Linked DNA regions of Rhodobacter capsulatus SB 1003. The protein of the gene in region 1 interacts with the protein of each later gene in a pairwise test. Links are inferred from orthologs where the notes say so. Each region holds a gene or a part of one and is shown on either strand. Other genes may lie near its edges.

The links. Proteins that work in one complex are often made in the same cells at the same time.
Region 2: the proteins of mrdA (region 1) and RCAP_RS10705 interact in binary tests that used the Escherichia coli proteins (3 or more experiments, as listed by UniProt). The link is inferred for Rhodobacter capsulatus SB 1003 from one-to-one orthologs.

What each region holds. Positions count from the first base shown.
Region 1 is NC_014034.1:880,263-885,896, reverse strand. Bases 1,070-4,007 are described here. They hold mrdA (penicillin-binding protein 2), read left to right. Parts: upstream 1,070-1,538; coding sequence 1,539-3,476; downstream 3,477-4,007. Other genes in these bases: rodA (rod shape-determining protein RodA), read left to right, coding at 3,486-4,007; RCAP_RS04015 (hypothetical protein), read left to right, coding at 1,070-1,522. In the rest of the region: RCAP_RS04025 (rod shape-determining protein), read left to right, coding at 1-55; rod shape-determining protein MreC, read left to right, coding at 91-990; more of RCAP_RS04015, read left to right, coding at 983-1,069; more of rodA, read left to right, coding at 4,008-4,625; RCAP_RS04000 (2-hydroxyacid dehydrogenase), read left to right, coding at 4,629-5,567; hisG (ATP phosphoribosyltransferase), read right to left, coding at 5,583-5,634. UniProt on the Escherichia coli protein: Catalyzes cross-linking of the peptidoglycan cell wall. Responsible for the determination of the rod shape of the cell. Is probably required for lateral peptidoglycan synthesis and maintenance of the correct diameter during lateral and centripetal growth.
Region 2 is NC_014034.1:2,328,858-2,333,922, forward strand. Bases 1,261-4,416 are described here. They hold RCAP_RS10705 (penicillin-binding protein 1A), read right to left. Parts: upstream 4,042-4,416; coding sequence 1,480-4,041; downstream 1,261-1,479. Other genes in these bases: RCAP_RS10710 (cytochrome c biogenesis CcdA family protein), read right to left, coding at 4,153-4,416. In the rest of the region: gap (type I glyceraldehyde-3-phosphate dehydrogenase), read left to right, coding at 1-825; RCAP_RS18960 (DUF1127 domain-containing protein), read left to right, coding at 1,004-1,168; more of RCAP_RS10710, read right to left, coding at 4,417-4,911; RCAP_RS10715 (sulfurtransferase TusA family protein), read left to right, coding at 5,003-5,065. UniProt on the Escherichia coli protein: Cell wall formation. Synthesis of cross-linked peptidoglycan from the lipid intermediates.

The DNA.
Region 1 (5,634 bases):
CAAGGCGCTGGAATACGAAAAGCAACTGCGGCATGTGATCGACTACGACAGCTGAGGCCCGCCCAGTTTCAGTCGTGACCGGAGGCTTGCGTGGCACGAGACCGCGACGAGGACTATGCCGGACCGCTGCGCCGCATCCTGATTGCGGTGCTGGCGATCGGGCTTGCCCTTTCCTTCCTTTTGTGGCGCATCGACGGCCCGCGGGTCGAGCGGCTGCGCTCGGCCTTTGTCGACCGTTTCGTGCCGACCTTTGACTGGGCGATGGTGCCGGTGACGAAAGCCCTTGGCATGGTCGAGGGCTTTCAAAGCTACGCCCGTATTTACGAACAGAACCAGGAACTTCGCCGCGAACTTCAGCAGATGAAGGCCTGGAAGGAAGCGGCGGTGCAGCTGGAGCAGCAAAACGCCAAGCTGCTGGCGCAAAATCAGGTGCGGCTCGATCCGAAGCTGACCTCGGTCTCGGGCGTCGTGCTGGCCGACAGCGGCAGCCCGTTCCGGCAATCGGTGCTGCTCAATGTCGGCTCGCGCGATGGCATCGTCGATGGCTGGGCGACGATGGACGGGCTGGGGCTGGTGGGCCGCATTTCCGGCGTCGGCAAGGCGACAAGCCGGGTGGTTCTGCTGACCGACACCGCGTCGCGGGTGCCGGTGACTATCCAGCCCGCCGGGCAGCGCGCGCTGCTGGCGGGGGACAATTCCACCCTGCCGCCCTTGGATTTCCTGGAAAACCCCGATCTGGTGCGGCCGGGCGACCGGGTCGTGACCTCGGGCGATGGCGGGGTGTTCCCGGCCGGGCTGCTGGTCGGTCAGGTCGTGCAGGGGCAGGACCGCCGCTTGCGCGTGCTTCTGGCTGCCGATTACCAACGCCTTGATTTCCTGCGCGTCCTGCGCTCGCATCCGGCCGAGAGGATCACCGATGTCGGACCGCTCGTGCCGCCGCCCGCGGTCGAGCCCCTGCCCCCCGCCGCCGCCGGGGGCGAGGATGGTTGACCCCGTCACCTCGCGCAGGCTGGCGCATGCGGCGCTGTATCTTGGCCTCGTGCTGATCATCCTGTTTCTGCGGATGCTGCCGATCAACCCGGTCTCGGACGGGTTCCCGGGCCCGGACCTGACGCTGGCGCTGACGCTGGCCTGGGTGATGCGCCGCCCCGATTACCTGCCCGCGGCGCTGATCGTCGCGGCCTTCCTGCTGGAAGATTTCATCTATTGGCGCCCGATCGGGCTTTGGACGCTGATCGTTCTGGGCGGCACCGAATTCCTGCGCGCGCGCGAGGAAAGCTCGCGCGATCTGCCCTTCGTGCTCGAAGCGGTGCTGATCGGCTCGGTGATGATCGGCATGCTGCTGGCGAACCGCTTCATCCTTGGGCTGGTGATGGTCGAGCAACCGCCGCTTGGTCGCGAACTTTTGCGCATGCTGGCGACCTTTGTCGCCTATCCTTTCGTCGTGGCGCTCTCGGCGCTGGCCTTCGGGCTGCGCCGCGCCGCGCCGGGCGAGGTCGACGACCTCGGGCGGCCGCTGTGAACGGGGAGAGGACAGGATGCTGAGGGGGCTCAGACGGCGCAGCCAGGCCAATGCGCAGGCCAGCCGCACGACGATCACCCGCCGCGCGCTGATGCTGGGCGGCGCGCAGGCGGCGGTGGTGGCGGCGCTGGGGCTGCGGATGCGGCACATGCAGCTGGAACGCGCCGATGAATTCCGCATGCTGGCCGATGGCAATTCGATCAAGATCCGGCTGATCCCGCCGGCGCGCGGGCTGATCTATGACCGCAACGGCCTGCTGGTCGCGGGCAACGAACAGAATTACCGCGTGACGATGACGCGCGAAGATGCCAAGGACGTGCCCGCGGAACTGGCCGCGCTGCGGAAACTGATCCCGATGAGCGATGCGCAAGCCGCGGATTTGCTGGCGGAAATCGCGCGGCGTCCGCCGAATGCGCCGATCACCATCGCCGACCGGCTGAGCTGGGAGGAATTCTGCTCGGTCTCGATCAACACCCCCGCCCTGCCCGGCGTGACCCCCGAAGTCGGCCTGTCGCGGCATTACCCGCATGGCCCCGATTTCGCGCATGTGCTGGGCTATGTCGGGCCGGTGTCGGATTACGACCTGTCGAAGCTGGAAAACCCCGATCCGCTGCTGCGCATTCCGCGCTTCCAGCTGGGCAAGTCGGGGATCGAGGCGAAGCTGGAGGACGAGCTGCGCGGCACCGCCGGGCAGCGCCGGGTCGAGGTGAATTCCGCCGGGCGCGAGATGCGCGAACTCAGCCGCCGCGAGGGCGATCCGGGCGTGGCCCTGCAGCTGACGCTGGATGCGCGGCTGCAGAATTTCGCGCTGCAACGGCTGGCGGGGGAAAGCGCCGCCGCGGTGGTGATGGATGTGACGAACGGCGACATCATGGCCATCGCCTCGGCGCCGTCCTTTGACCCGAACCTGTTCGTGCGCGGCATTTCCGGCGCCGATTACACCGCGCTGATGGAAAACGACCACCGGCCGCTGGCCGACAAGACGGTGCAGGGCGTCTATCCGCCCGGCTCGACCTTCAAGCTGGTGACGCTGCTTGCCGCGCTCGAAGCCGGGGTCATCAGCCCCGAGGAAACCGTCTATTGCCCGGGCTACATGACCGTGGGCGGGCGGCGCTTTGGCTGCTGGAAGCATTCGGGCCACGGCCGGGTGAATGCGGTCTACAGTCTCGAACAAAGCTGCGACACCTATTACTACGAGGTCTCGCAGCGTGTCGGCATCGAGGCGATCGCGGCGATGGCGCGGCGGCTGGGCATCGGCGTCAAGCATGACCTGCCGATGTCGGCGGTGGCCGAGGGCAATGCGCCCACGAAGGACTGGAAGCTGAAGCGGCACGGCAAGGACTGGCTGATCGGCGACACGATCAACGCCTCGATCGGTCAGGGCTATGTGCTGGCCTCGCCGTTGCAACTGGCCGTGATGGTGTCGCGCGTCGCCTCGGGGCGGGCGGTGGTGCCGCGGCTGGTGCGGGCGCGCAACGGGATCGAGGTCACCGCCCCCGAGGCCCCGGCGCTCGACATCGATCCGGCGCATCTGGCCGTGGCGCGGCGCGGCATGTGGGCGGTGGTGAACGGCTCGCACGGGACCGCGGGCGGTTCCAAGGTCGTCACGCAGGAATGGCTGATGGCGGGCAAGACCGGCACCTCGCAGGTGCGCTCGGCCGTGGTCAACAACAAGGCCGTGCCCTGGGAACAGCGCGACCATGCGCTGTTCGTCTGTTTCGCGCCGGTTGGCGATCCGAAATATGCGGTGTCGCTGATCGTCGAACATGGCGGTGGCGGCTCGGCCGCGGCGGCGCCGATCGCGCGCGACATCCTGCTGTTTGCGCTGGCGGGCGGGCTGCCGCCGCTGGCCGCCTATCCGGCCGCGCAGCGCGAGACGGTGAAAAGCCGGTTCGAGGGGCTGGACCTGATCGATCCGGCGCAATTCGCCGCGCCGACCCGTGGCCGGGCCTGAGGGGGCGCGATGAGTTACCTTGAAAACAATCTCAAGACGATCCCCTCCGGGCCGACGAAGATCCTGTTCCTGAACTGGCCGCTGATCTTCCTGTTGACCGCGGTGGCGGGGACCGGCTTTCTGATGCTCTATTCGGTCGCCGGGGGAAACCTGGAAACCTGGGCCGAGCCGCAGATGAAGCGTTTCGGCGTCGGGCTGGTGGCGATGATCGCGGTCGGGCTGACGCCGATCTGGTTCTGGCGCAATGTCTCGGGGGTGATCTACACGATCGCGCTGTTGCTGCTGCTGGCGGTGGAATTCGTCGGCGACATCGGGATGGGGGCGCAGCGCTGGCTGGATCTTGGACCCTTGCGGCTGCAACCCTCGGAAATCATGAAGATCGGTCTGGTGATGCTGCTGGCCGCCTATTACGACTGGCTGCCCGCCGAAAAGGTTTCAAGCCCGATCTGGGTGGCGCTGCCGGTGGCGCTGATCCTGATGCCGACCTTTCTGGTGCTGACCCAGCCCGATCTGGGCACGGCGGTGATGCTGACCTTGGGCGGCGGTTTCGTGATGTTCGCGGCCGGCGTCAGCCTTTGGTACTTCGGCACCATCATTGCGATTGTCGTGGGGCTGGTGGCGACCGTGCTGGAAAGCCGCGGCACCTCGTGGCAGCTGCTGCACGACTATCAGTTCAAGCGCATCGACACCTTCCTTGACCCTTCCGCCGATCCCTTGGGCGCGGGCTACAACATCATGCAGGCGCAGATCGCGCTGGGCTCCGGCGGCTGGTCGGGGCGGGGCTACATGCAGGGCACGCAAAGCCATCTGAACTTCCTGCCGGAAAAGCACACCGACTTCATCTTCACCACGCTGGCCGAGGAATTCGGCTTCATCGGCGCCTTTGGGCTTTTGTCGCTTTATGTCGGCATCATCGCTTTCGCGACCTATACGGCGCTTTCGACCAAGGACCGCTATGCCTCGCTCGTCTCGCTGGGCGTCGCGGGGACGTTCTTTTTCTTCTTCGCCATCAACATGGGGATGGTGATGGGGCTGATGCCGGTGGTGGGGGTGCCGCTGCCGATGGTCAGCTATGGCGGCACGGCGATGATGATCCTGCTTGCCGCCTTCGGCCTTGTGCAAAGCGCCCATGTCCACCGACCGAGGTAAATCATGCTGACCGTCCTTTTCGCCGACCGGACCCAGAACTGGCCCGCCTATGAGGGGGCGTTGACCGCGGCCCTGGCCGAGGCCGGGATTGCCGCGCGGCTGGTGCTGCCGCCGGTCGATCCGGGATCGGTCGATTACATCGTCTACAGCCCGCGTGGCCCGGTGCAGGATTTCACCGCCTACACGCGCACGAAAGCGGTGCTGAGCCTTTGGGCCGGGGTGGAACGCGTCGTGGGCAACCCGACGCTGACGCAGCCCCTGTGCCGGATGGTCGATCAGGGGCTGGAGCGTGGCATGGTCGAATGGGTGACGGGCCATGTGCTGCGCGCCCATCTGAACATCGATTTTTTCCTGTCGCATCAGGACGGTATCTGGCGGCAGGCGGGCCATGTGCCGCCCTTGGCGCAAGATCGTTCGGTCGTGGTGCTGGGCCTTGGCGCTTTGGGTGGCGCCTGTGCGACGACGCTGGCGGCGCTTGGCTTCCAGGTGACGGGCTGGAGCCGGACGCCGAAGACCCTGCCCGGGATCACCTGCCTTTCGGGCGCCGAGGGTCTGCGCGCGGCGCTGTCACGCGCCGAGATCCTGGTCACCGTGCTGCCGAACACGCCCGAGACGACCGATCTTCTGAATGCCGAAACGCTGGCGCTGCTGCCCCGTGGCGCGGCGATCCTGAACCCCGGCCGCGGCACGCTGATTGACGATGCGGCGCTGCTGGCGGCGCTGGAGACCGGGCAGATCGGCCATGCGACGCTCGATGTGTTCCGGGTGGAACCGCTGCCGCCCGAACATCCCTATTGGGCGCATCCGAAGGTGACCGTCACCCCGCATATCGCGGCCGAGACCCGCCCGGCCTCGGCCGCGCGGGTGATTGCGGAAAACATCCGCCGTTTCGAGGCGGGCGAGGCGCCGTTGCATCTGGTCGATCGCACCCGCGGCTATTGAGGCCGAAAGCGGGGATCAGAGCTTCGGCGCGTTCACACCAAGCTGCGCGCACAGCGCGGCGAAGGGC
Region 2 (5,065 bases), 1.4 Mb from region 1 along the record:
GTGACGACCGGCGAAGACTGGATCGACGTCGGCCGCGGCCCGATCAAGGTCACCGCGATCCGCAACCCGGCCGAACTGCCCTGGGGCAATGTCGATGTGGCGATGGAATGCACCGGCATCTTCACCTCCAAGGAAAAATGCGCCGCCCACCTGCAAAACGGCTCGAAACGCGTGCTGATCTCGGCGCCGGGCGACAATGCCGACAAGACCATCGTCTTCGGCGTCAACCACGACACGCTGACGAAAGATGACATCATCGTTTCGAACGCGTCCTGCACCACGAACTGCCTCTCGCCGGTGGCCAAGGTCCTCAACGATGCGATCGGCATCGAAAAGGGCTTCATGACGACGATCCACAGCTACACCGGCGACCAGCCGACGCTCGACACGATGCACAAGGATCTCTACCGCGCCCGCGCCGCCGCGCTGAGCATGATCCCGACCTCGACCGGCGCCGCCAAGGCCGTCGGCCTCGTGCTGCCGGAACTCAAGGGCAAGCTTGACGGCGTCGCCATCCGCGTGCCGACGCCGAATGTCTCGGTCGTCGATCTCGTGTTCGAAGCCAAGCGCGCCACCACCGTCGCCGAGGTGAATGACGCGATCCGCGCCGCCGCCAATGGCCCGCTCAAAGGCGTGCTCGGCTTCACCGACCAGCCGAATGTCTCGTCGGACTTCAACCACGACCCGCATTCCTCGGTCTTCCACATGGATCAGACCAAGGTGATGGACGGCACGATGGTGCGCATCCTGACCTGGTACGACAACGAATGGGGCTTCTCGAACCGCATGTCGGATACCGCCGTGGCGATGGGCAAGCTGATCTGATCGCAAGATCCGGACCGTTTCAGGGGGCAGCCGCAGGGCTGCCCCTTTTGCATGGCGGGGGTGCGGCGCAGACAACCGTTGCAGGTGCCGCATCGCGGCATTGCCGGAACGTCGGTTGCGGGAGATGCCCGAAAAGCGCATCTTCCGGTCAAGAAAACTGACCACCTGGACCTGAAAGATGAAACGCCTCCTCTCCCGCCTGATCGCTTCTGCCGAACGTCACGCCCGCTATCGCCGCACCCGCGACGAGATCGCCCGGCTGAGCCCGCGGCTGAGCCGCGATCTGGGGATTTCGCCGCAAGATGCCGAAGACCTCGCGCATCGCGCGGTCTATGGTCACTGACCTCCCTTCGCATCGTCGCGAAACCTGGGGCCCTGCGGGGCCCCTTTTTCGGCTTGGCCTCCGCCAAGGGCGGCAACGGCGCGCAGAGCGCCGCACGGATCGGCCGATGGCGGAGAGGAATTTCGCCGCGCAGGCGCGGCGACCCGGGCGCGGCCCCGCACCCCCGGCGTATTTGCGCCAAGAAAAAGCCGGGGCGCGCATGCGGGGCCCCGGATCACCGGCGGCCCGGGCGGCTTTCACCTGGGGCCAAAGATCCCGGGGGTCCCGGGGGCCCCCGGCGGGTCGCCGAGGCATCGCCTCGGCGAAATCCCTTAGTAAAGACCGCCCGCGGACAGGGATCCGAAGGTCGCCTTCTTCGGGATCACCCGCTGTTCCCCGGTCGAGGTCGTCACCGCCGTCGTGTCGGTGTCGGTCTCGCCCTGCGCGAACAGCGGCAGGTTCTCGCCCATCGCAAAGCCGCCATCGACGATCTGCCCAAGCGAGCGCATCTCCTGGCCCTCGCGCAGATATTCCGCCTGCACGAAATCGCCGGTGGCGTCATCGGGCAGCTTCTCGCCGGTGAAGCGGTTGTATTTCTGCCAATAGCCCCCCGGCGGCACCTTGAAGGCCGCGCCGCCGTAATCCTTCACCGCTTCCTGCATGAACTCGTTGAACACCGGCACGCAAAGCGTGCCGCCGTAAGCCCCCGGCCCCAACGTGCGCGGCTGGTCATAGCCCATGTAGCACGAGGCCACGATGTTCGAGGTGAAGCCGGTGAACCACACGTCTTTCGCGTCATTCGTCGTCCCGGTCTTGCCCGCCACCGGCACCGGCAGGTTGACCCCGGTCCCGGTGCCGCGCTTCACCGCGCCTTCCATCAGCGAGATCATCTGATAGGCGGTGATCGCATTGATCACCTGTTCCCGGTCCGAGCGCACCCGCGGCCCCAGCCCCGCGGACAGGTCGGGATTGCCGCAATCCGGGCAGGTCGTCGTCGCGTCATGGCGATAGATCGTCCGCCCCCAGCGGTCCTGCACCCGGTCGACCAGCGTCGGCTCCACCCGCTGCCCGCCATTGGCGAACATCGCATAGGCCGAGATCAGCTTGTACATCGTGGTTTCCTGCGAGCCGAGCGAATTGGCCAGGAACTGCCCCATCGGATCATAGACCCCGAAGCGTTCGGCATAGCCCGCCACCACATCCATGCCGACTTCCTGCGCGATCCGCACCGTCATCAGGTTCCGGCTCTGCTCAAGCCCCGTGCGCAACGGCGTCGGCCCGTAATATTTGTTCGAGGCGTTCTTCGGCCGCCACAGGCCCTGCGGCGTGTCCACCTCGATCGGCGCATCGACGACGATCGTTTCCGGGCTGAAGCCGCTGTCGAGCGCCGCCGCATAGACGAAGGGCTTGAAGTTCGAGCCGGGCTGCCGCATCGCCTGCGTCGCGCGGTTGAAGACCGAGGCCTGATAGGAAAAGCCGCCCTGCATCGCCAGCACGCGCCCGGTATGCACGTCCATCGCGACAAAGGCCCCGCCGACCACCGGCACCTGCCGCAGCGACCAGCGCAGGAAACTGCCGTCCTCGTCCTTCGTCACCGCCCGCACCAGCACGACATCGCCGACATCGACCAGATCCGAGGCCCGTTTCGCCCGCGGCCCCAGCTTGCCATCCGCCAGCCGCTTGCGCGCCCAGGTCACGTCATTGGCCGGGATCCAGTGGCCGTCCGCGTCTTCGTCCACCCCCTCGATGCCGATGCGGGCCTCCTTGTCGGTCAGCTCCAGCACCACCGCCACATGCCAGCCTTCAACATCGCGCGGCGCCTTGTCGGTCGGCACCGCGGCCAGCGCCGCGCGCCAGCCCGCCGCGTCGCCCAGCTTGTCGGCGGCAATCCGCACCCCGGTGCCGCGCCAGACGCCCTGACCGCGGTCGTATTTCTCCAAAGCCTCCTGCAGCGCCTTTGCCGCCTGCCGCTGCAGCTTCGGGTCCACCGTCGCCCGGATCGTCAGACCGCCGCCGAAGAATTCATCCTGTCCGAAGCTTTTCGACAGCTGCCGACGGATCTCGTCGGTGAAATAGTCGCGCGGCGGCAGCGCCTGACGGAAGGTCTCGTAATCGCCGCGCTGCACGGACCGCAGCTCGGTCGCCTGTTCGGCCTCCATCTGCGCTTTCGTGATGTGACCGTCCTCGAACAACCGCCGCAGCACGTAGTTGCGCCGCAGCCGCGCCTCTTCGTAGTTGCGCACCGGATGCAGCTCGGCCGGTTTCTTAGGCAGCGCCGCCAGATAGGCGGCCTCGGAAATGGTCAGCGCGGTCAGCGGCTTGTTGAAATAGGTCTGGGCCGCGGCGGCGACGCCATAGGAATTCTGCCCGAGGAAGATCTCGTTCAGATAAAGCTCAAGGATCCGATCCTTGGACAAGGCCTGTTCGACGCGCGAGGCGAGGATCAGCTCCTTGATCTTGCGCTCGGCCGAGCGCGAGCCGTCGAGCAGGAAGTTCTTCATCACCTGCTGCGTGATCGTCGAGGCCCCGCGCATGTCGCGCCCGCCCGATTTCACCGCGGCGTAAAGCGCGGCCACCATGCCCTGCGCGTCATAGCCCTTGTGGATGTAGAAGTTCTGATCCTCGGCCGAGACGAAGGCTTCCTTGACGATGTCGGGAATGTCCTGGATCGGCACGAAAATCCGGCGTTCCTGGGCGAATTCGTCGATCAATCGGCCCTCGCCCGAATAGATCCGGCTGATCGTCTTCGGCGTGTATTGCGCCAGCTGCTCATGGCTCGGCAGGTTGCGCGAATACATGTAGAAGATGCCGCCGATGGTCAGCGCGACAAAGAACAGCGCGGTGACGATCCAGGAGAAGACCCCCCCGAGCGAAGACAGGATGAAGCGGATCAAGGAGCACCCCCAAAGGCCATCTGGCCCGTTGCCGCCCCTATAGCGCGGGGCGCAGATCGGGTCAAAGCAAGTTCCTGTATACCACGAAACGCCCGCGGGAACCCGCCGGGATCAGCCCAGCTCCGCCAGCGCCGGGAAGGTGTCAAGCAGCCAGAACGACAGATCCGAGAGCTGCCCGGTCAGCATCATCAGCCCGATCGTCCAGAGCAGCAGGCCCGAGATCTTCTCGATCCGGCCCATGTTGCGGCGCATGAAGGCCAACGCCCCGCCGAGGCTGGGAAAGAAGGCGGCCACGATCAGGAAGGGCAGGCCCAGCCCGGCGGCATAGGCGGACAAAAGGCCCATGCCGCGGCCGATCGTGCCCTCGGCCATCGCCATCGAGGCGATCGTGCCCAGAACCGGGCCAAGGCAGGGCGTCCAGCCGAAGGCGAAGGCCAGGCCCAGCAGATAGGCGCCAAGCGCCGAGCCGCCCTGATCGCCGGTGTCAAAGCGCATCTCGCGGTCGAGAAAGCCGATTCGATAGACGCCGATGAAATGCGCGCCGAAGATCATCACCACAAGGCCCGAGACCTTGGCGAGAGTGTCCTTCCACGCGCCCAAAGCCTGCCCCAGCGCCGAGGCCCCCAGCCCCATCATCAGGAACACGGTCGACAGGCCAAGCACGAAGAACAGCGCCGCCAGCAGCACCGGCCCGCGCGCGGCGGGGCGGCCCGCGCCCATGTCGCTGACCGTCACCCCGCCCATATAGGCCAGATAGGGCGGCACGATCGGCAGCACGCAGGGGCTGAGAAACGACAGCACTCCGGCCAGAAAGGCGGTGGCGGCGGCGGTCAGGAAGCCCGCGTCGAAGAGAAGGTCAGTCGGCGTCATGCGCCTTTCTAGCAGGGCTGCGGCCCGGCGTCACCGGGGCACGGCTCACATTGCCGTGGACAGGGCCGCGCCCGGGCGTTACGCCCGCCCCATGACGACAGCCCCTGCCCTTTCGCTCGATCTGCGCGGCCTTTTGTGCCCGCTGCCGGTGTTG